One region of the Serpentinimonas raichei genome, then DNA from elsewhere that is predicted to be linked to it. Evidence: predicted binding sites of a transcription regulator. Region 1 holds the regulator's gene; each other region holds the start of a gene.
The links. The regulator FNR, encoded in region 1, switches genes on or off when oxygen is low (the NO sensors DNR and NnrR bind a similar motif). The targets are predictions, from matches to a motif close to TTGATNNNNATCAA.

Region 1 (7,674 bases):
AACATGCCGGCCTATCCATGGTTGGCCGACCGGATGGTGGATGCGGAAACAATGCCTCGTCGTTTGCGCGTGCTGCAGATACTCGGGCACCCTTATACGGACGAAGAGGTGGCGGGTGCGGCGCAAGCAGTCGAAGGCAAAACCGAGATGGACGCCCTGATTGCCTACCTGCAAATTCTGGGTACAGCAGTTCGCTGATTGAATGGAAGGGCGATCAACATGGACGTAAACGACTACCGCAGCATTGTGACCGTGGTCAGCTTTGTGCTGTTTCTGGGCATCATTTGGTGGGCTTGGTCCAAGCGCAACAAAGCGCAGTTCGATGAAGCCGCCCAACTGCCCTTCAAGGAAGATTGAGCCGCGACCTCACTAACTAGAGAATCATCATGAGCGACTTCACAAGCGAATTCTGGCATTATTGGATAGCCGGTGTCACATTGATCAGCATCTTGGCGTGTATTGCCTTGTTGTGGTACAGCACCAAGGTCAAGGTCGCGCCAAGCCAAGACAAATCCACCGGCCATGTGTGGGATGAGGACTTGGTCGAGCTCGACAATCCACTGCCCAAGTGGTGGGTCTACCTGTTTGTTATCACCATCATTTTTGCGCTGATCTACGGCGTGTTGTACCCCATGTTCGGCAAGTTTCCGGGCCTGCTGGGCTGGACTTCAGCGGGGCAGTACCAAGCCGAGAAGGATGCCAACTTGGCTGAGGTTGCGCCCAAGTTTGAAGCTTTTGCGCAAAAATCGGTGCAAGAACTCGCGGCCAACCCAATGGCCATGCAAATTGGTGAAAGTCTGTTCATGAACAACTGCGCCGTTTGCCATGCCGTCGATGCGCGCGGCAGTTTGACCTTCCCCAACCTCACCGACAAAGACTGGATCTGGGGCGGCGAACCCGAAGCCATCAACGCCTCCATCACCCAAGGCCGCGTGGCCGTGATGCCACCCATGGCCGCAGCAGTGGGCACGCCCGAGGATGTCACCAACGTGGCGCATTACGTGTTGAGCTTGTCAGGCGCTCCGCACGACAGCGTGCGCGCAGCGGCTGGAAAGGCCAACTTTGCCTCCTGCATCGCCTGCCATGGCGCCGAAGGCAAGGGCAACACGGCCATGGGTGCCCCCAACCTCACCGACGACATCTGGTTGCACGGGTTTGGTGTCGATGTGATCGTTCGCCAGATCAACGAGGGCATTGTCAACATCATGCCACCGCAAAACGTGTTGTTGTCGGAGCAGCAGATCCACGTGCTCACGGCTTACGTCTGGGGCATGTCGAACCAACCCGCCAACTAAAGCCCTAGAAGCGCAGGTTAGATTTGTCTGATACGAGCAACAAACCCAGCGGCCGCCCAGCGGCTGCCGCTGGTGTCAAGCCGGTAGTGATACCGGTTTATTTAGAGCAAGAGAAGATCCATCCGCGCTCTGTCAGCGGATTCTTTAGCAGTTGGCGCTGGATCACGGTCTGGATCACCCAGATCATTTTTTATGGTCTGCCTTGGCTGAACTGGAACGACCGCCAAGCCGTCTTGTTCGACCTCGAGGCGCGAACCTTTTACCTTTTTAACTTGGTGCTGTTTCCACACGACCTGATTTACCTCACGGGTCTGCTGGTGATCTCGGCACTGGGCTTGTTTTTGTTCACGGCGGTGGCGGGGCGCCTCTGGTGCGGTTTTGCCTGTCCGCAGACGGTCTATACCGAGATCTATATCTGGATGGAAAAGCTGGTCGAAGGCGACCGCTCGGCCCGAATGCGGCTGGACCAATCGGGACGATCATTTGCAAAGTTTGGCAAAAAAACCCTCAAACACACGCTCTGGTTGGCTTTTGCTCTCTGGACTGGATTCACGTTCGTCGGTTATTTCACCCCGATCGACCAGTTGGGGCAGGCGGTGTGGCAGGCGACGCTCGGGCCTTGGCAAACCTTCTGGGTTCTGTTCTACGGTTTTGCCACATATGGCAATGCGGGTTTTCTGCGTGAGAAAATTTGCAAATTCATGTGCCCCTATGCGCGCTTTCAAAGCGCGATGTTCGACAAAGACACCCTGATCGTTACCTACGACGCCCAGCGCGGCGAGCCCCGCGGTTCCCGCTCGCGCACCGCCGATTTGGCTGCACTCAACTTGGGCTCCTGTGTCGATTGCACCCTGTGCGTGCAGGTCTGCCCCACGGGTATAGACATTCGCAATGGCCTGCAGTATGAGTGCATAGGCTGCGGCGCCTGCGCCGATGTCTGCGACGAAGTGATGGACAAGGTTGGCTACCCCAAGGGTCTGGTGCGCTTTACCACGCAGAACGGCCTTGAGCAGGGTTGGAGCGCAGCCCAGATGTGGCGCCGGGTGATGCGGCCGCGGGTGTTGATCTACAGCGCCATTTTGCTGCTCATTACACTGGCCTTGTTCACCAGCCTGTATTTGCGCACCCCTCTAAAAATCGATGTGACCCGAGATTCCAGCGTCATGTCGCGCGTGGTGGGGCAGGGTTACATCGAAAATGTGTATCGCTTGCGTGTGCTCAATGCCACCGAGCAGGTGCAGCACTACCGCATCTCGGTGCAGGGTCTGCCCGGTTTGCTGATCGACTCCGAGTCCCGCTTCAGCCTAGAGCCCACTGGTGCACGCGCCATGGCGCTGACGCTGCGCTTGCCGCCAGGCAGCAGCCCAGCCGGGGCGCATCCGATTCGCATCGAGGTGCAGGCCGAGGGCAACCCAGACTTGCGCGTCGGCACGGATTCGATCTTCATGGTGCCGCGCTGAATGGCCTAGTGTGGCGATCGCCCATCGCTTGTGCCAGCTTGCATTTTTCACTACACTGTCCCCTATCATGACTCAAGCCACCCTCCCAGCAGCCGCCAAGCCAAAACGCCCTTGGTACCGCGAACCCTTCTGCTGGCTGGTCTTCGGGCTTCCTGCTACCTCGGTGGTCACTTCTTTGACCATGGTTAGCATTGCAGTCAACGACCGCGACCCGGTGCTGGATCGAAATGTGCCAATGGTGCGCATCGATCCGCAGAGGGTGCAACACCTCACGCCGGAGCAGCGGGCCATTTACGAAGCCAGCTTGCGCCCGGCGCGCGAGGCGCGCAACCACGCGGCCAGCCCAGAAATGCCGCCGCCGCGCCCCTGACAAGGGGATTCAGGAGGCTGAAATATTTCTCTCAGCCTTTGCATTGCCAGCGGCCGCATGCGGGTTGGCCAGCGCTTCCAAACCCTGAGTGTCTTTGATCAACACATAGCGCTGCTTGACTTCGATGATGTCGTCGTCCATGAAGCGCGAGAAGGTGCGGCTGACCGTCTCGAGCTTCATGCCCAGGTAGCTGCCGATTTCTTCGCGCGTCATGCGCAAAACCAGTTCGGATTGCGAGAAACCGCGCGCGTGCAGGCGCTGCACCAGGTTGAGCAAAAAGGCCGCCAGCCGCTCCTCGGCGCGCATGGTGCCCAGCAGCAGCATCACGCTCTGGTCGCGCACAATCTCGCGGCTCATGATCTTGTGCACGTGGTGCTGCAAGGCGCTGAACTCGCGCGAGAGCTGCTCGATTTTGTCAAAGGGCAGCACGCAGACTTCGGCGTCTTCGAGCGCCACCGCGTCGCAGGCGTGTTGGTCGTGCACGATACCGTCCATGCCGATGATCTCACCCATCATCTGAAAACCGGTGACCTGATCGCGCCCATCGATGCTGGTGACGCAGGTCTTGAAAAAGCCCGAGCGCACCGCATACAGGGCCGTAAACGGTTCGCCGATAGTAAACAGGGCGGCGCCCCGCTTGACGCGGCGTCGGTTCGACACCACGTCTTCAAGGCGCACCATCTCGGGCGCGCTCAAGCCCATCGGCAGGCACAGCTCGCGCAGGTTGCAACTGGAGCAGGCAACTTTGAGGCTCTGAATATCCATAGAAACGCAGCTAGACAAGCCTTGAGCTTAACCTAAGTGAGGCGGTGGACTGGCGTGCTTGGAAAAGGCGGAAAAATGCCCCTGCTTTGACTCATGTCAAGGGTATTTGGCGCGCGCTGGTGCATAGTTCACCCTTAGGAGAGCCATTTTGTGAAACATGTGATCGACGACGGGTTGCTGCGGCGCTTTGATGTGCCCGGCCCCCGGTACACCTCATATCCCACCGCCGATCGCTTTGTCGAGGCTTTTGGCGAGGCGGATTACGCCTTGGCGCTGCAACAGCGTCGATCTGGCGGCTCCTTGGCCTTGCCGCTGTCGATCTATGTCCACATTCCCTTTTGCGAGTCGCTGTGCTACTACTGCGCCTGCAACAAGGTCATCACCAAGCACCACAGCAAGTCGGCCGAGTACCTGCGTTACCTCACGCGCGAGCTCGAAATGCAGGCCCAGCATCTGGGGCAGGGGCACGCCGTGTCGCAGATGCACCTGGGCGGCGGCACCCCGACCTTTATGAACGACGAGGAACTGGCCGACCTGATGGCCATGGTGCAGCGACACTTCACGCTGGTGCCGGGGGGCGAATACTCGATCGAGGTCGATCCGCGCACCGTCACGCCGCAGCGGCTGGAGCATTTGCACCGACTGGGATTCAACCGCCTGAGCTTTGGGGTGCAGGATTTCGACCCCACCGTGCAAAAGGCGGTGCACCGCATCCAGCCCGCCGAGCAGGTGTTCGAGCTGGTGGCGGCGGCGCGGCGCATCGGTTTCGAGTCGGTCAACGTCGATCTGATCTACGGGCTGCCGCAGCAAACGCCCGAGTCTTTCCGCCACACGCTGGAGCGCGTGCGCGAGCTGCGCCCGGATCGCATCGCGCTCTACGCCTACGCGCACTTGCCGGCGCGCTTCAAGCCGCAGCGGCGCATCGTCACCGCCGAACTGCCGCCCGCAGCCGACAAGCTGGCCATGCTCTCGATCTCGCTCGATGTATTCAACCAGGCAGGTTATGTGTATGTGGGGATGGACCACTTCGCGCTGCCCGACGACGCGCTGGCGGTGGCCAAGCGCCAAGGGCGGCTGCATCGCAACTTCCAAGGCTACAGCACCCAGCCGGATTGCGACCTGATCGCCCTCGGGGTGTCGGCCATCGGCCGCATCGGGGCCACCTACAGCCAAAACGCCAAGACCCTAGAGGAGTACTACGATAGCCTCAACCAAGGGCGGCTGCCGATCGTGCGCGGGCTGGCCCTGAACCGCGACGACCTGCTGCGCCGCGCCGTCATCATGGCCCTGATGTGCCAAGGGCGGCTCGATTTCGAGTCCGTCGGGCTGGCACACCTGATCGATTTCAGGTCGTATTTTGCGCGCGAGTTGGAGCGCTTGCACGAGTTCGAGGCCATGGGCTTGCTGCGCCTGAGCCCGGGTAGCATCGAAATCAGCGACAGCGGCTGGTACTTGGTGCGCGCCATCGCCATGGTGTTTGACAAGTACTTGCAGCTAGACCGGGACCGGGCGCGCTTTTCCAAGATCATTTGAGCTTGGTGTTAGAGTCCAAGGTCTATGTTTGAGTCCATGTTGCTCTCGGCCCTGTTGATGGGGCTGGTGGGTGGCCCGCACTGCATCGCCATGTGCGGCGCCGCTTGCGCCGGCATTGCCCACGCGGGGGAACCGCGGCGCGTGCGCGCCTTGCTCACTTTTCAATTTAGCCGTTTGATCGGTTACTCGCTGCTGGGCGCCGTGGCGGCAGGCACCGTGCAGGGTTTGGCCTTGCTGGGGCAGCACACCGCCATCATCCGCCCGCTCTGGACCCTGATGCACGTGGCGGCCCTGTTTTTGGGCCTGCTGCTGTTGCTGCAAGCGCGCCAGCCGGCCTTCATCGATGGCTGGGCCCAAGGGGTGTGGCGGCGCGCGCGCCCGGTGCTCAACAAGCTCGGCCCCAAGGCCCCGGCGGTGCTCGGGCTGGGCTGGGCGTTCATGCCCTGCGGCTTGCTTTATTCGGCGCTGCTGGTGGCCTCGCTGTCGGCCAATGTGTTCAACGGGGCGGCCGTCATGGCCGCGTTTGCGCTGGGCACCATGGTCTCGCTCACGGCAGCACCGTGGCTGCTGCTCAAGCTCAAAGACGCGCGCAGCGGCGGCTGGGGCATTCGGCTGGCCGGGCTGGCGCTGATGCTGGTCTCGGGCGTGGCGCTGTGGATGGGCATTGCGCACCCGACGGGTTTGTGGTGCGCCGAGCCGGTGGCTTTTTTGCATGCCGGCTGTGTTGTTTCATGATATGAAAAGCAGTCTTGTTGCGCTGCAATAAATTTTTTCATATCAAAAACACTGTTTCACAATATAAAATAAGAGTGTCAAGCTATTGATTTTTGTTGGAATTATTTTTGTCTTATATAAGACATAAGATTGATGGCTGCCGTTTCTCGGGTTTACACTAAGGCTCAAGAGTGAGCGGCCGAGTCCCATGGGTCCCCAGTGGCCCCTTGGCAGCCCGGTTGCACCTCGCCCCCCTTTTTTTAACCTTCAGGAGTGAGCATGACCTCTGCCATCAACAAGCAACTCAGCCGCCAGCAACAAATCGAGGCGCTGGAACTCGACTGGGCGCAAAACCCGCGCTGGAAAAGCGTCAAGCGCGGCTACTCCGCCGCCGACGTGGTGCGCCTGCGCGGCAGCGTGCAGCCCGATTACACCTACGCCCAAAACGGTGCCCGCACCCTGTGGGACAAGGTCAATGGCGGCGCCAAAAAGGGCTACGTGAACGCCTTTGGTGCCATCACCGCCGGGCAGGCGATGCAGCAGGCCAAGGCCGGGTTAGAAGCCGTGTACCTGTCGGGCTGGCAAGTGGCCGCCGACGGCAACACCAGCGAAACCATGTACCCGGACCAGTCGCTCTACGCCTACGATTCGGTGCCGACCATGGTGCGCCGCATCAACAACACCTTCAAGCGCGCCGATGAAATCCAGTGGAGCCGCGGCATCGAGCCCGGTTCGCCCGAATTCATCGACTACTTCCTGCCCATCGTGGCCGACGCCGAAGCCGGTTTTGGCGGCGTCCTCAACGCCTTTGAGCTGATGAAGAACATGATCGCCGCCGGTGCCGCCGGCGTGCACTTCGAAGACCAGTTGGCGGCCGTGAAAAAATGCGGCCACATGGGCGGCAAGGTGCTGGTGCCCACGCAAGAGGCGATCGAAAAACTGCTGGCAGCGCGTTTTGCCGCCGACACCATGGGCGTGCCCACCCTCATCCTGGCCCGCACCGACGCCGAAGCCGCGAACCTGATCACCAGCAACCACGACGCCAACGACCAGCCCTTCCTCACCGGCGAGCGCACCCAGGAGGGCTTCTACCGCGTCAAGAACGGCCTCGAGCAAGCCATCAGCCGCGGTGTGGCCTACGCCCCCTACGCCGACCTGGTGTGGTGCGAAACCGGCACCCCCGACCTCGGCTTTGCGCGCGAGTTCGCCCAGGCCGTACACGCCGCCTGCCCCGGCAAGCTGCTGTCGTACAACTGCTCGCCCTCGTTCAACTGGAAGAAAAACCTGGACGACAAGACCATCGCCGTGTTCCAGGAAGAACTCTCGGCGCTGGGCTACAAGTACCAGTTCATCACGCTGGCCGGCATCCACATCAACTGGTTCAACACCTTCCAGTTCGCCCACGCCTACGCGCGCGGCGAGGGCATGAAGCACTACGTCAACATGGTGCAAGAGCCCGAGTTCGCGGCGCGCCAGCAGGGCTACACCTTTGTGTCGCACCAGCAGGAAGTGGGCGCAGGCTACTTCGACGACGTGA
Region 2 (7,674 bases), 230 kb from region 1:
GTGGTTTTCGCCTTCGAGCGTGTAGCGCCACTGGCGGCCAGTCCAGCGCTCGGTTTGCACATCGAACTCGAGCACGCGCAAAAAGGCGCGGCCATCGCGTTGTTCGAAGGCGCGGGTGCTGGCGTCCCAGAGCGGGCCTTCGAGCATGGCAAACAGGCGGCTGCCATCGGGCGAAGCGGCCAGGCCCTCAAAACCACGCGAGCGGCGCACTTGGAAGGCCACTTCGCCGCCCGGAATGGCGGGCGTGCGCACCGAGGGGTGGTCGGGCGAGACCACGGTGCGGCCATCCACCTGGGTTTCGAACACGCCACGCACGCGGCCTTGCAGGTCCACCTTGATTAGGTAGGGGCCGAACTCGTCACCGATCCAGAAATGCCCGCCCGCGATCTGCACACCTTCGGGGTCAAAGTCGGAGCCGGTCAGGAAGCGCTGCGGCGTGCCTTCGTGGATGATGCGAAAGGGCACGCGCCGATCGGGGTCGTGCAGGAACACGGTTTCGAGCCGTTCCCAGCGGTTGGTCTGGAAGTTGATGCGGTAGCGGCTCAGGTGCAGCATGAAGTCGGGCGAGTTGGCGCGGTTGCCGGCTCCGTTGTCGGTCAGCAGCCAAAAGCTGCCGTCGGCGTTGTGCAAAATGCCCGAATGCCCCTGCATGGGCTGGCCGCGAAAGGGCACTTGAATGCCGGTTGGGCGGCCACCCGAGCGGCCCTCGATGCTGGCGATGGCGTCGGCGCGCTGCGCGGTGGTGAACTTGCCGCTCACCTGCAGGTCGGCGGGCGCGCCGGCCGGGGCCGCAACCAGGGTGAGCGCGGGCAAAATGGCATGGCCTGCTAGGCGGGCCGGAAATTCGGTCTGGGCCATGGCCGGGGCACAGAGCAGCCCCAGCGACAGGGCGGCAGCAACGCAGAACGAGGGTTTCATGGGCGGATGGATGCGTGGTGGGTGGATGGGATGGTGGTCCACTGCCCACTGTGCCAGCCGCTTGTGAAAGCCGGGCGACTGGCTGATGAAGCTTTCGTGAAAGTGGGCTGGGCTGTCCGTTGTGCATGGGGCCGGGCAAGCGCGGCTCTTTGGCACTAGAACCATTGCAGTGGCAGAATAGGGCCGCGGGGGGTGGGCGGCTGTTGCAAGCGCCCCATGGATCAACAGCCCCGGTTTACCAAGTAGGAACCCTCATGCGTCTTTTGCTGGCAATATTTTTGCCTTGGTTGCAGTTTTTCACCATCGGACGGCCGTTTGCCGGTTTGTTTTGCCTGTTTTTGCAAATCACCATCATCGGCTGGATTCCGGCGGCGATCTGGTCGGTGTACGCGCTGAGCCAGTACAAGACCGACCAGAAAATCAGGCGCGCCTTGGGAACGCAGCGCAACGACTGAGGCTGACCGCTGAGCCGGGCAGGCGGCTTCAGCCCGCAGGCAGCAGGCTACCTAGGTCGAAGCCGGGGTCGGCGGCTTGTTCCGGGGTGGGTGAAACGCCGGCGTCGAGCAGCTTGCGCGCCTGCAGGTGCTCGCGGGTGGCGTTGACGCTGTCCACTGCCAGCAAGCGTGCGCCTTGGAAGTGGTACAGGCTGAAGGCGGCGGCATCTAGGGTGCCGCGCAGCGCCCACTGGTCGGCGCCGGCGCTCAGGCCCGCCATTTGCAGTTTTTTGTCGTACTGCTCGCTCCAGAACCAGGGCGTGGCGGTGAAGGGGCGCTCTTGCCCGAGGATGGCGGCGGCCACGCTCTTGGCCTGTTCGGTGGCGTTGTGCACCGATTCCAGCCGCAACAGGGTGCCGTCGGGCAGGCGCCGGGCGGTGCAGTCGCCGGCGGCGTAGATCTGTGCGTCGCTGCTGCGCCCGCAGGCATCGACCACGATGCCGCGCTCGCACGCCAGCCCGGCGGCTTGGGCCAGCGCGTCCTTGGCTTGCACCCCAATGCCGACCAGCACCGCAGCGCCGGGGCAAAAGCTGCCGTCGGCCAAGCGGGCACCGCACACCTGCCCGTCGGGGCCGGTTTCGAGCGCAGCCAGTTGCGCGCCTAGCCGCACTTGCACCCCATGGCGGCGGTGCAGATCGGAAAACCAGTCCGACAAGGCCGGGGCCAGCACGCGGCCCAGCAGCCGCGGCGCGGCTTCGAGCACGGTGACTTCGAGCCCGAGCTTGCGTGCGCTGGCCGCCACTTCGAGCCCGATGAAGCCGCCGCCGATCACCAGCAGGGGCTGCTGGCGACGCTGGCAGTCGGCCAAGTGGGCCGCCAAGGCGCTGGCGTCGTCAAGCCCGCGCAGGGTGAGCACGCCGGCGGCTTGGGCGCCTGGCAGCGCCAGCGTGCGCGGGCTGGCCCCGGTGGCCAGCACCAGCGCGGCGTAGGGCAGGGCGCTGCCGTCGGCCAAGTGCAGGCGGCGCTGCGCCCGGTCGATGGCTTGCACGCGCACGCCCAGGCGCAGCTCGATGCCCTTGCGCGCCAGCGCTTCGGGGGCGCGCATCAGCAACTGGGCTGCTTGCAGCTCGCCACACAGCCAGGCTTTGGACAGGGGCGGGCGGTGGTAGGGCGCGTGCGGCTCTTCGCCCAACAGGGTGATGGGGCCGCTGTAGCCGCCGCTGCGCAGCGCCTCGGCGGTCTGCACGCCGGCCTGCCCGGCACCGACGATCAAAACGCCGGCCTCGGGTTGCGGGCCTGGGCTGGGGCTGGGTTCGAGCAGGCGGGGTGGGATCATGGTGCGTCCTGTGGGGCTGGTCGCTTATTCTTGCGTGGCCGGCAGATGCAGGATCAGGCCGTCGAGCCGCGCCGTGGACTTGAGCTGGCAGGCCAGGCGGCTGTTGGGGCGGCGCTCGGCGGCCACGTGTTCGAGCATGTCGAGCTCGGTCTGGCTGGGCGCGGCCAGTTCGGGCAGGCGGCTTTCATCGACGTAGCAGTGGCAGGTGGCGCAGGCGCAGGAGCCACCGCATTCGCCCAGTATGCCTTCGATGCCGTTGGCGATGGCGCCTTGCATCAGGTTCCAGCCCTCGGGCAGATCGACCGTGGTGGCGTGGCCGTGGGCTTCGATGTAGGTGATTTGTGCCATGCAGGTGCATCCAAATAAATAACGGGGCGGTTTCAGCCAACGGCCAGTTCGAGCACCAGCGGGCTGCGAAAGGTGGACGAGGGCATCCAAGGCAGTTGATCGGCCACCCGATGGTACTCGGGCACCACGCGGTGGAATTCTTCGAAGGCGATTTTGAGCGCCAGCCGCGCAATCGCGGTGCCTAGGCAGGCGTGCACGCCGCCGCCAAAGCCGAGGTGGCCACGCGGTTTGCGCGCCAGGTCGTAGCGGTCGGGCTGGGGGAACTGACGTGGGTCGCGGTTGCCGCTGCCGTAGGCCAGGCAGACGAAATCGCCTTGGCGCATGGTTTGGCCGTGCAGCGTCACGTCGCACATCAGGCGGCGGCGAAAGCGCTGCGCCGAGGTGTTGTAGCGCAGGCTTTCTTCGATCGCGTCGGGCAGCAGCGCGGGGTCGGCAACCACGGCGCGGCGCGCTGCGTCAAAACTGGCCAGGTTGTAGGCCAGCATCATCATGAAGCCGCCCAGCGATTCGACCCCGGCCATGATCAGGGTGGTGGTGGTGAGCAGCACCTCGCGCTCGTCGAGGCGGTCGCCGTCGATTTCGGCCATGGCAAAGTGGCTAATCAGGTCGTTGCGCGGCTCGGCGCGGCGCAGCGCGATCACTTGCGCGGCGTAGTTTTGCATCCACTGGTAGGCGGCGATGTGCTCGGGGCCCTTGGCGCGGGTGCGGGCGTCGCTTTGCACCATCAGCACCGCGTGGTCGCGCACCTCGTGCTCGGCCACCAGCGCTTCATCGCCCATCGGCAGGCCGAGCGCAGTCATCAGCACCTTGACCGTGAACTGCGACGACACGTCTTTGAAATCAAACTGATCTACGCCCTGCAGTTGGCCAAACACCTGCTGCGCCACCGCGCGGATCGGCTCTTCGAGCGCCAGCAGGTTGCGCTTCATGAAGGCGTGCTGCACCAGCGCGCGCAGGCGGTCGTGCCGGGGTGGATCCGAGCTGCCCAGGGTGGCACCGGCGCGGCCGGGCAGTTCGGTCATCAGGTTGCCGCTGGCGCTGGAGTAGGTCTGCCAGTCGTTGAGCGCGCTGACGATGTCGGCGTAGCGTGACAGCACCCACATCTGCGCCTGCTCGCTCCAAAAGCAGGGAAATTCCTCGCGCAGGCGGTGGTGGTAGGGGAAGGGGTCGGCATCGACGGCCGGTGCGTAGGGGTCGAACTGGAAGGGGGTCATGGCGGGTCTCCGGTTTTGTGGGGCGCTCTGGGGCGCTCGGGGCGCGCAGTGTGGGCTGCGGCTGTGCGGCCAGCGGGCTCAGGATGGAACTGTAGGGCCGGGCAGGCTGGAGTGGCGTGCAAAAATCGCAGCGATTGCTGGTACTTTTGGATCAAAATACGGCCATGAGCAATCGCCCTTTTACGTCTTGGCCGCAAGGCTCGCCAAATGCACGGGGCGCACCGGGCGCTGAACCTAGGCCGGGCGCTGCTGGCAACCGGGCCGTGTCCGCCAGCCTGCTGTGGGGTGGTGGCACCCACATCCCCAGTTTTGCGCTCTATGGCGAGGCCGCGGTGCCGGGGCACGAGCTGCTGCACATCGAAGAAGTGCAGTCGCGCAGCCGCCTCTATCACTGGGAGATTCAGCCGCATACACACCAAGGCCTGTACCAGGTGCTGTGGCTGTGGCGCGGCCAAGCCGAGGTGCTGCTCGATGAGCACCGCGCCGAGGTGCAGGCCCCGGCGGCGATCGTGCTGCCGCCCACCGTGGTGCACGGCTTTCGCTTTGCCCCCGAGACCGATGGCCGGGTGCTCACGCTGAGCGCACGCTGGCTGCTCGAGGGCGAGACGGGCGCGCTCGGGGCGGCCTTTCAAGAGCTGTTCACGGCCCCGCGCCTGTTGCACTTTTTGCCCGACGACGACGCGGCGCAGCGGCTCGACACCTTGTTCCGGGAGCTCGCGCACGAGTTTCAAAGGCCCGCCGGCGCGGGCGCCGCGCCGGTGTTGGGCTGGCTGGCGCGGGCGCTGGTCTGGCGGCTGGCACAGGCCAGCGCGCTGCAGCGCCAGGCCGCCGCCGTGGGCGAGCGGGCGCACCGGCACCAGGCCCTCTACACCCGTTTTTTGTGGCTGGTCGAGCAGCACTTTTTGGAGCACTGGCCGCTGCAGCGCTACGGCGAGCGACTGGGGCTTTCCTTGCAGCGCCTAAACCGCCTCACGCGCAGCGCCAGCGGGCGCAGCGCACTGGAGCTGGTGCACGAGCGCCTGACCCGCGAAGCCTGCCGGCGCCTGATCTACATTGCGGCGCCGGCGGCCAGTCTGGCGCTCGAACTCGGATTCGAAGACCCGGCCTATTTTTCCCGCTTCTTCAAGCGCCGCACCGGCCTGAGCCCGCAGCAGTACCGGCTGGCGCAGCAGCAGGCGGGCCAGCCCCCAACGGCGGGCTGAGCACGGCTGGCAGCAGCGCCTCGATTTGCTCGCGCAGCCAACGCTGTGCCGGGTCGTGCTGGTGCCGCAGGTGCCAGACCAGGTACATGGGCAGCGGCGGGCAGGGCAGGGGCGGGGTGGCGCTGGCCAGACCGCGCAGCAGGTGGCGCTGCAGCAAGCCCGGGGCCGTGGCCAGCAAGCGGCTGCCGGGCAGAAACGAAGCCAAGCCGGCAAAACCCGACACCAGCACCCGAAAGCGCCGCTGCACGCCGCGCCCAAGCAGCCACTGGTCCAGGTCCAGCGGCCGGTTCGGCTCATAGACCACGGTGGCGTGCTCGGCGGCCAGATATTCGTCCAGGTCGCGCGGGGCGGCGCGCTGGGCGGGGTCGTAAAACACCCGGTAGGCGTCTTCGAACAGGCGCTTTTGCACGATGTCGGTGCCATCGGGCGGGCGCGGGCTGAGCACGAGCTGGCACTGTTGCTGGCGCAGCAGCTCCAGGCTCGGAATGCCCGAGGGGATGACGCGCAGTTGCACCTTGGGCGCCAGTTGCTGCAGGCGCTGAAGCAGCGGCGGCAGCAGCAGGTCGCGCTGCAAATCGTTGGCCGCCAGGGTGAGGCGGGCCTCCCACTGGGCCGGATCGAAGCGCTCGCGCTGGGCAAAGCGCTCCATTTCCTGCAGCAAGGCCTGCGCCGGTGCCAGCAAGGCTTCGGTGCGCGCCGTGGCCACGATGCCGCGCCCGGACTTGACAAACAACGGGTCGCCCACGATGGCGCGCAGCCGATCGAGCTGGTGGCTCACCGCCGACTGCGTCACCCCCAAGCGCTGGGCAGCGGCCGTGACCGAGCCGCTTTGAGCCACCGCCACCAACACGCGCAGCAGGCGCGCATCGAGCGCTGACCAATCTAAATCATTCATGGGTTGCATGATGACCGATTGCTTGATCGAAGTCAATTCATGCGCCACACTGGCGCCACTGTATGCATTTCAAGCGCGCCACCCGACCCCATCAGGAGACCCAAGCATGAGCAGCCCCGTGAGCGACACCCACGACATCCCCGGCACCACCCCGTTTGACGGCAGCATGGCCCAAAAAGGCTACGCCCTCAACAAAATGTGTTTTTCTTTCAACGACAAGGAAAATCGCGAGGCTTTCGTGGCCGACCCCGAAGGCTACATGGCCCAGTACGGCCTGAACCCGCAGCAGGCCGAGGCGGTGCGCTCCAAGCAGGTGCTGGCGCTGCTGCAAGCCGGTGGCAACGCCTACTATCTGGCCAAGTTTGCCGGCATTTTCGGCCTCAATATGCAAGACATCGGGGCCCAGCAGACCGGTGTCAGCAAGCCCGAATTCATGGCCAAACTGGCAGCGGCCAACCAACAGCCTGACTGGCCAGCGGCTGCGCGCTAACCCCCCCACCCGCGCCGGCAACCCACCCATCCTCTGCGTCGTCCCAAGGAAACCCCATCATGGCAACCCTACTCGGTGGCTTGGCCACCTCGCACATACCCGCCATCGGCAACGCAATTGCCAAAGGCTGGCAGCAAGAGCCGTATTGGAAGCCCTTTTTCGACGGCTTTCCCCCCATCCACCGCTGGCTGGAACAGGTGCGCCCCGAGGTGGTGGTGGTGTTCTACAACGACCACGGGCTCAACTTTTTCCTCGACAAAATGCCGACCTTTGCCGTCGGGGCCGCGGCCGAGTACCGCAACGCCGACGAAGGCTGGGGCATCCCCACGCTGCCGCCGCTGGCGGGCTGCCCGGAGCTTTCGTGGCAGATCATCCGGCACCTGGTGGCGAGCGAGTTTGATATTGTGACTTGCCAGGAGATGCTGGTCGATCACGCCTGTTCGCTGCCGTTGAAGCTGTTTTGGCCCACGCACGAGGTGGCTCCGGTGCAGATCGTGCCGATCGACATCAACACGGTGCAGTTTCCGCTGCCCACGGCGCGGCGCGTCTATCAGCTCGGCCGGGCCGTGGGCGAGGCCATCGCCGCTTGGGAGAGCGACAAACGGGTGCTGGTCATGGCCACCGGGGGCTTAAGCCACCAGCTCGAGGGCGAGCGCGCCGGCTTCATCAACAAAGCTTTCGACCAGCAGTTCCTCGAGAGCATGGTTTCCAACCCCGAGTGGGCGACCCAGTTCAGCGATCTGGAGCTGGTCGAGCGCGCCGGCACCCAGGGCGTGGAGCTGCTGATGTGGCTGGCCATGCGCGCCGCCCTGACACGCGGCGGGGCCGGGGTGCGCA
Region 3 (7,674 bases), 650 kb from region 1:
TGGCGCGAACGGGCCGAAAAATCGGCGTTCACGGCCGCGATCAGCGCCTCTTGGTGGCGCACCAAGGCGCTGCGCAGCGCGTGCAGGCCCGCCAGGCGCTGCTGCAAGCTGGGCATGGGAGCGCGCTCAAAGGCGGCGCGCTGCAGGGCAAACAGGGCCTGCAGGGGTTCGACAGGGGACGAATCGGGGTTCATGGGGGGGGCAGGACTGGGTGGGTTCAGAGGCCCGATTGTCCCAGCAAAGGCGCGGCGCGCTGCGCTCGTCAAGGCGGCAGCAGGCGCAGCAACTGGCCGTTGCGTTCGTCGGTGAGCACGTAGAGCAAGCCGTCGGGGCCTTCGCGCACGTCGCGGATGCGCTGCTGCAAGCCTTCGAGCAGGCGCTGCTGGCCTACCACGCGCGTGCCTTCGAGCTGCAAGCGCAGCAGGTGCTGGCCGCGCAGCGCACCCACGAACAGGTTGCCCTGCCACTGCGGCCCGTAGCGCTGGCTGCGCAAAAACGCCATGCCTGACGGGGCGATGGAGGGCGTCCAGTGCAGCAGCGGCTGCTCCATGCCAGCGCGCTCGGTGATGCCCTCGCCGATGCGGGTGCCGATGTAGTTGACCCCGTGCGTGATCACCGGCCAGCCGTAGTTGCGCCCAGGCAGCACGCGGTTGAGCTCGTCGCCGCCACGCGGGCCGTGGTCGTGGATCCAAAGCTGGCCATCCGGGCCCCAGGCCGCGCCCTGGGGGTTGCGGTGGCCCCAACTCCAGATCTCGGGCAAGGCCCCGGCGCGGCCGACCAGCGGGTTGTCGCGCGGCACCGAGCCGTCTTTGGCCACGCGCACCACCTTGCCATGGTGGTTGTCCAGCGTTTGCGCATCGTCCATGCGGCTGAAGCGGTCGCCCAGCGTCAGGAACAGGTGGCCGTCGGGCGCCTCGACGATGCGGCAGCCAAAGTGGTGCCGGCTGCCCACCTTGGGGCTTTGGCGAAAAATCACGCGCACCTGCTCGATGCGGCGCGCATCGGCCGCCAGGCGCGCGCTGGCCAGCGCGGTGGAGTTGCCACCGCCCGCGGGTGCCGGTTCAGAAAAACAAAAATAGAGGGTGCGGTTGCTGGCAAAGGCGCTGTCGGTGATGAGATCCAGCAAACCGCCCTGCCCGCCTTCGTCGATCTCGGGCAGGCCTGGCAGCGGTGCGCTCACGCGGCCATCGGCCTGCACCACGCGCAAGCGCCCAGCGCGCTCGGTCACCAGCATCTGGCCGCCGTCGATGAAGGCCAGCGCCCACGGGTGCTCCAGCCCCTGCGCCAGCACCTCGGTGCGCACCGGGTTGGCGTGGGCGGTGGCGCTGCCTAGCAGCAAGGCCCACACACCCAAGCAAAGCCCCGCCGTCCGGTGCAGCCACAGCCAGCGCCGCAACCGGGTCAGCCCGCGCAGCGCCATGCCCCCTGTCGCAGCCACCTTGGGTGTCGGGGCTGCGCGCATAGTCGCCAAGGGAAGGCCAAGCTCAAACATGTGCATCACTCCTGCGGTTTCAAATTTCGACGGCCCGAGGACGCTGCGGCCTAAACCGGGCTTCGTTGCGTTACATCAAATGGCCCAACGCTTTGCGTAGAATAATCCAAAGCCAGACCAACGGAGGACGCGCGCCATGATTTCCCCTCGCACCCAAATCGATCTGTTTGATTTTCTGGACGAGACGCACCGCCAGTTGCAGCGCCACTTGGTGCTGCTGCGCTCGGTGGTGGAGGCTTGCCAAGTCGGCCACCTTGATGCGGCTGAGCGCCTGCGAGCGCGTCAGGTGCTCCACTTTTTTAATGGCGAAGCGCGCCAGCACCACCTCGACGAAGAAAACCACATCTTCCCGGTGCTGGCCGCCAGCAGCGACGAAGCGCTGGTGGCTGCCGCACGCCGCCTGCGCCAAGACCACGGCTGGCTGGAAGAAAACTGGCTGCACATCGAGCCCGCCGTCGCCGCCATCAGCGCAGGCAACCAGTGGTTCGACAGCGCCGAGTTGCTGCACGCGCTGGAGGTGTTCGAGGCGCTCTACCTCGATCACCTGCTGCTCGAAGAATCGCTGGCTTACCCGGAAGCCCATAAGCGCCTGCAAGCCTACGACCGGGCCGGCATGGGCCGGGAAATGGCACAGCGCCGCTCGGCGCGCCCCGCCGCCGCGTCGGCTTGAAAAACGGCGCGCGCTGGCGCAGGTCTTGGCACTCAAGCCCATAGAGTGCTAACATAAGGGCAGAGAGTCATGCTTTGTGAGGAGCTACCCATGAGCACCACCGCCCTTGTCCCTTTGCCATCTTTTAAGCTTGCCCCCTCGGCCCCGGTGGGCTGGGGCGGCTCGAACGCCGTGGTGTTGCCGCCACTGGGCAACTTGGACGCCTACATCAGCGCCGTCAACCGCCTGCCGCTGCTCACCCCAGAAGAGGAGCGCGACTACGCCGAGCGCCTGCAACAGCACAACGACCTCGAAGCCGCCGGCCGGCTGGTGATGTCGCACCTGCGGCTGGTGGTCTCGGTCTCGCGCCAATACTTGGGCTACGGCCTGCCGCACGCCGACTTGATCCAAGAAGGCAATATCGGGCTGATGAAAGCCGTCAAGCGCTTCGACCCGCAGCAAGGGGTGCGGCTGGTGAGCTACGCGCTGCACTGGATCAAGGCCGAAATCCACGACTACATCCTGAAAAACTGGCGCATGGTGCGCGTGGCCACCACCAAGGCGCAGCGCAAGCTGTTTTTCAACCTGCGCAGCATGAAGCAGGCCTTCAAGGCCGATGCGCCCGACTCTGAGACGCACCGCGAGCAGTTGAGCGAGCTCGAGGTGGAGCGCATGGCACGCAAGCTCGACGTGCGGCCCGAGGATGTGCGGGAGATGCAGACCCGGCTCGCCGGTGGCGACGTGGTGCTGGACCCGAGCCCGGGCGACGACGGCGAGGAAGCCTACGGCCCGATCGCCTACCTGGCCGACAGCAGCCAAGAGCCCACCGCGCTGCTGCAGGCGCGCCAGCGCGAGCACATGGCCAGCGTGGGCGTGCAACAGGCGCTGGAGCAGCTCGACGAGCGCGCGCGCCGCATCGTGAGCGAGCGCTGGCTGGCGGTGAACGACGACGGCAGCGGCGGCATGACGCTGCACCAGCTCGCGGCCGAATACGGTGTCAGCGCGGAGCGCATTCGGCAGATCGAAAGCGCGGCGCTGAAGAAAATGCGGCTGGCGCTTCAAGCGGCCTGAGGCACGGAGCCGGATTCAGCCGGCCCGGTGCGCTGGTCCTGATCAGCCCTCGCGGCGCAGCGCCGGGAACAGGATCACGTCGCGGATGCTGGGGCTGTCGGTGAGCAGCATCAGCAGCCGGTCGATGCCGATGCCGCAGCCGCCTGCGGGCGGCATGCCGTATTCGAGTGCGCGCACGAAGTCGGCATCAAAGTACATGGCTTCGTCGTCGCCGCTGTCTTTGTGGCCCACCTGGGCGGCAAAGCGCGCGGCTTGGTCTTCGGCGTCGTTGAGCTCGCTAAAGCCGTTGGCCACTTCGCGCCCGCTGATGTAGAGCTCGAAGCGCTCGCTGATGGCAGGGTCGGCGTCGGAGGCGCGCGCCAGCGGCGAGATCTCGGTCGGGTGGTTGCAGATGAAGGTAGGGTTCCAGAGCCGGTGTTCCACCGTTTCTTCGAAGTACAGCACCTGCAGCGCGGCCAGGCTGCGCACCGCCAGCCGCTCTTTCACCGCATCGAGCCCGAGTTTTTGTAGTTGCGCGATCAGCCACTCGCGCTCATCCACGCGCGGGCCGGCTTCGGTGTGCTTGAGGATGGCTTCGCGGATGGTGAGGCGCTCGAATGGGGCTTGCAAGTCCACATCGCGGCCCTGGTAGCTGAGCCGGGTGCCGCCGCAGACGCGCTGCGCCACGTGGCGGATCATCTGCTCGGTAAACACCATCAGGTCGAGGTGGTTCCAGTAGCCCGCGTAGAACTCCATCATGGTGAACTCGGGGTTGTGGCGCACGCTGATGCCTTCGTTGCGGAAGTTGCGGTTGATCTCGAACACGCGCTCGAAACCGCCCACCAGCAGCCGCTTGAGGTAGAGCTCGGGCGCGATGCGCAGGTACATCTGCTGCTCCAGCGCGTTGTGGTGCGTCACGAAGGGCCGCGCATTGGCCCCGCCCGGTATCGGGTGCAGCATCGGGGTTTCGACTTCCAAAAATTCGTGCGCCACCATGAACTCGCGCAGGCTGGTCACGGCTAGGCTGCGCGCCAGAAAGCGGCGCCGCGCCTGGGCGTCGGTCATCAGATCGACGTAGCGCTGGCGGTATTTGAGCTCTTGGTCGTGTACGCCGTGAAACTTGTCGGGCAGCGGGCGCAGGCTTTTGGTGACCAGCCGCAGCCGATCGACCAGCAGCGTGAGCTCGCCGGTTTTGGTCTTGAACAGCACGCCCTCGGCGGCCACGATGTCGCCCAAGTCCCAGTGTTTGAAGGCGGCGTGCAGCTCGGCCCCGACGCTGGCGTCGTTGAGGTAGATCTGGATGCGGCCCTCGGAGGGGCCCAAGGAGGCGTCTTGCAGCGTGGCGAAGCTGGCCTTGCCCATGACGCGCTTGAGCATCATGCGCCCGGCCACGCTGGCGCGCACTTGCAGCGGCTCCAGCATCTCTTTGCTCAGGCCGCCGTACTCGGCGTGCAAACCCTCGGCGCGCTGCTGCGGCTTGATGTCGTTGGGGAAGGCCACCGGCCCACCCGCCGCCTGCGCTTGGCGCAGTTGCTGCAGCTTGGCGCGCCGCTCGGCGATCAGGTGGTTGTCGTCGGCGGGCAGGGGCGTGTGGTCGGCCATGGTGAGCAATGGGGTGGGGGCGTAAAACTTTTCATTTTACCCTTGGCCATGCCGCGTTGCGCACACCTAGCCGCCCCTAGCCACCCGCACCGCCTACGGGGTGGACCACCTACTTGCCCCGGCTGCGCCAGCGCTTCCACCACGGCGTGCTCACCAGCAGGCTAAAGCCCAAGGCCAGCAGCAAAATAACGGAAATCGGCGAGGTGAAGAATTCGGTGAAGAACAGCACCGGGTCTTCGCCCGTCATCAGGATCGACTGGCGGTAACTGCGCTCGAGCAAGGGCCCGAGCACGATCCCCAAAATCACCGGCGCCACCGGGAAGCCGTAAATCTTCATCAGGTAGCCCAGCACGCCAAAGCCCAGCATCCAATACACATCGACCGGGTTGTTGTTGATGGCGTAGGCCCCGACGGACGACAGGATCAGGATCACCGGCAGCAAAAAGGCTTTGGGGGTCTCAACCACCTTGGCAAAAATGCGGATGCCGGTCATGCCAAAGATGAGCAGGAAGATGTTGGCCAGCACCAGCGAGCCGACGATGAACCAAAACAGGTCCGGGGTTTCGGTCATCAGCAGCGGGCCGGGGCGCAGGCCGTGGATGAACATGGCGCCGATGATCACCGCCGTCACGGCATCGCCCGGAATGCCCAGCGTCATCATGGGAATGTAGGCCCCGCCGACCGAGGCGTTGTTGGCGCTCTCGGGTGCCACCACCCCTTCGTAGGCGCCCTGACCAAAGGGGCGCGAGGGGTTTTTGGTCGAGCGCCGTGCGTGGTCGTAAGCCATCAAGGACGCAATGTCGCCACCGGCACCCGGCAGCGCCCCGATGCCCACTCCAATGGCGGAGGAACGCATGGAAAGCGGCAGGTGCTGCTTGACCAGCGCCCACGAGGGAATGATTTTGCTCACGTTTTGCTTGACCGCCTTGACGTGCAGATAGTGCATCTGCGCCAACACCTCGGCCACGCCAAAGAGCCCGATCATGGCGGCGATGAAGTTGATGCCCGCCGACAGTTGCAGCGAATCGAAGGTCAGGCGCGCCTCGCCCGTGAGCGGGTCCAGCCCCACGGTCGAAATCAAGACCCCCAAGGCAGCGGCAAAAACCCCCTTGGCCATCGAGTCGCCCGTGAGCCCGCCCACCAGCAGCAGGCCCATCACCGCCAGCAGCAGGTAGTCGCGCGGGCTGAACATCAGGGCCAGCTCGGAAACCATCGGCGCCGCGATGGCCAACACCGCAATGCCGACAAAGCCGCCGATCACCGACATCACGGTGGACAGGCCGATTGCCTGCCCAGCCAGACCCAATTTGGCCAGTGGGTAGCCGTCGAGCGTGGTGGCCACCGCCGCCGGTGCGCCGGGTATGTTGAGCAAAATGGCGCTGCGCGAGCCGCCATAGACGCCGCCCAAAAAGATGCCAGAAATCAGCACCAAGGCATCCTGAACGGGCCACTTGAAGGTAAAGGAGACCAGGATCGAGACCGCCATGGTGACGGACAGGCCCGGAATGGCGCCGATATAAATCCCGGCAAAGGTGCCGATGGCGGCCAGCAGCAGCAGCCACGGGTCGATCCAAGAAGCAAAGAAGGCGTGTACCAGTTCCATTATTGAAACACCCCTTGCCACAGGTAGCCGGCCGGCAGCACAACCGAAAACAGCTCTTCAAACACGATGTAGATCACCCCGAGCACGCCCACACTCACCACCAGGTTCATAACCCAGCGGTAACTGCCTAGCACGAACATCGAAGCCAGCAAAAACAAAAAAGAGACCAGCAAAAACCCGATCTGCTCCAGCAGCACCACGTACAGCACGATCAGCACCAGCATCGCCAGCAAGGCCGGCGGGGTGACTTGCACCATCAGCCGGCGCAGCGTGCTGGCTTCGGTCGTGTCGGGCGGGCGGCGCAGCGTCTGCACCAGAATGACCAAGGCACAAACCGCCATCAGGCCCGCAGCGGCCATGGGCACTGCCCCCGCCGAGGCAAAGGACTCGAAGCCCGAGATCGTGTAGGCCGATCCCAATAAAAACAGGCTCACCGCCAGCAGCAGCAGCACAAAAAAGACTTCGCCTACGAGCTTGGGTCTGGGTTCCGACATCGCACCACCTGCTACGAAAATAAAAATGGGCGCGCACCGCGCTGCGCGCCCGACTCAAAGAACGGCTCAGCGAGGCCGCGGAATGCCCAGCGTTTCCGGGTTTACGCGGGCTTGGCCGGCGTCTTGGTAGAGCCAGGCGGTGGTCGAGGTCCAGCGGTTGATGAAGCGCTGCGCCTCGTCGCCGCCGAGGTTGAGCATGGTGTTGCCGCGCCCCTCCATCATGCGCCGGTAGTCGGGGTTGTTGCCCGCTTCGCGGAAAGCCGCCACCAGCCGCGCCTTGGCGGCATCGGGCACCTCGCGCCGCACGAACACGCCAAACCAAGCACCCCAAGGCAAGAAGCGCGGCAAACCAGCCAGCGATGGCGCGTTGGTCATGGGAGCGATCCCTTGGAACGGCTGGTCGCTCAACACCCCCAAGGCTTTGAGGCGACCAGCGCGCACGTGCTCAATCGCGGCCGCCGAGGTGAGGAAACCGATATCTAGGTGGCCGCCTTGCAGGGCAGCGATGGCTGGCCCGTCGCCGTCGAAGGGCACCATTAGGGTTTCGAAGCGCGTCAGTCTGGAGATCATCAGGTTGACGGTAAAGGGCACCGTGCCGATGCCGGACCGGTATTGGCGCACCCGGCGTGGGTTGGCCTGCACGAAGCTCAAAATATCCTGCATGGTGTTCCACGGCGCATCGGGGCGCGTGACCAACAAAATGGTGTTGGCCATGGCGGCAATGTTGACCGGGAAAAACTCGTTGTAATCGAAGTCGGCCACCCCCATGACGCGAAACAGCGCT

Region 2: the regulator FNR is predicted to act here: its motif matches at 6,370-6,383, upstream of SRAA_RS05345 (protocatechuate 4,5-dioxygenase subunit alpha).
Region 3: the regulator FNR is predicted to act here: its motif matches at 1,558-1,571, upstream of SRAA_RS01165 (hemerythrin domain-containing protein).

Annotation. Positions count from the first base shown of each region.
Region 1 covers NZ_AP014568.1:901,773-909,446, forward strand. Annotated here, with positions in the region: gene ccoO (cytochrome-c oxidase, cbb3-type subunit II) at 1-198, shown strand, start outside; gene SRAA_RS04265 (CcoQ/FixQ family Cbb3-type cytochrome c oxidase assembly chaperone) at 220-357, shown strand; gene ccoP (cytochrome-c oxidase, cbb3-type subunit III) at 387-1,295, shown strand; gene ccoG (cytochrome c oxidase accessory protein CcoG) at 1,319-2,755, shown strand; gene SRAA_RS04280 (hypothetical protein) at 2,937-3,125, shown strand; gene fnr (fumarate/nitrate reduction transcriptional regulator Fnr) at 3,135-3,890, opposite strand; gene hemN (oxygen-independent coproporphyrinogen III oxidase) at 4,041-5,423, shown strand; gene SRAA_RS04295 (sulfite exporter TauE/SafE family protein) at 5,448-6,158, shown strand; gene aceA (isocitrate lyase) at 6,417-7,674, shown strand, end outside.
Region 2 covers NZ_AP014568.1:1,131,201-1,138,874, reverse strand. Annotated here, with positions in the region: gene SRAA_RS05380 (esterase-like activity of phytase family protein) at 1-918, opposite strand, end outside; gene SRAA_RS05375 (YqaE/Pmp3 family membrane protein) at 1,173-1,373, shown strand; gene SRAA_RS05370 (NAD(P)/FAD-dependent oxidoreductase) at 1,402-2,688, opposite strand; gene SRAA_RS05365 (2Fe-2S iron-sulfur cluster-binding protein) at 2,713-3,036, opposite strand; gene SRAA_RS05360 (cytochrome P450) at 3,069-4,250, opposite strand; gene SRAA_RS05355 (helix-turn-helix domain-containing protein) at 4,514-5,452, shown strand; gene SRAA_RS05350 (LysR family transcriptional regulator) at 5,373-6,347, opposite strand; gene SRAA_RS05345 (protocatechuate 4,5-dioxygenase subunit alpha) at 6,454-6,837, shown strand; gene SRAA_RS05340 (class III extradiol dioxygenase family protein) at 6,897-7,674, shown strand, end outside.
Region 3 covers NZ_AP014568.1:251,327-259,000, reverse strand. Annotated here, with positions in the region: gene SRAA_RS01175 (coniferyl aldehyde dehydrogenase) at 1-194, opposite strand, end outside; gene SRAA_RS01170 (PQQ-dependent sugar dehydrogenase) at 263-1,336, opposite strand; gene SRAA_RS01165 (hemerythrin domain-containing protein) at 1,629-2,162, shown strand; gene rpoH (RNA polymerase sigma factor RpoH) at 2,253-3,212, shown strand; gene lysS (lysine--tRNA ligase) at 3,255-4,793, opposite strand; gene SRAA_RS01150 (tripartite tricarboxylate transporter permease) at 4,903-6,396, opposite strand; gene SRAA_RS01145 (tripartite tricarboxylate transporter TctB family protein) at 6,396-6,890, opposite strand; gene SRAA_RS01140 (Bug family tripartite tricarboxylate transporter substrate binding protein) at 6,957-7,674, opposite strand, start outside.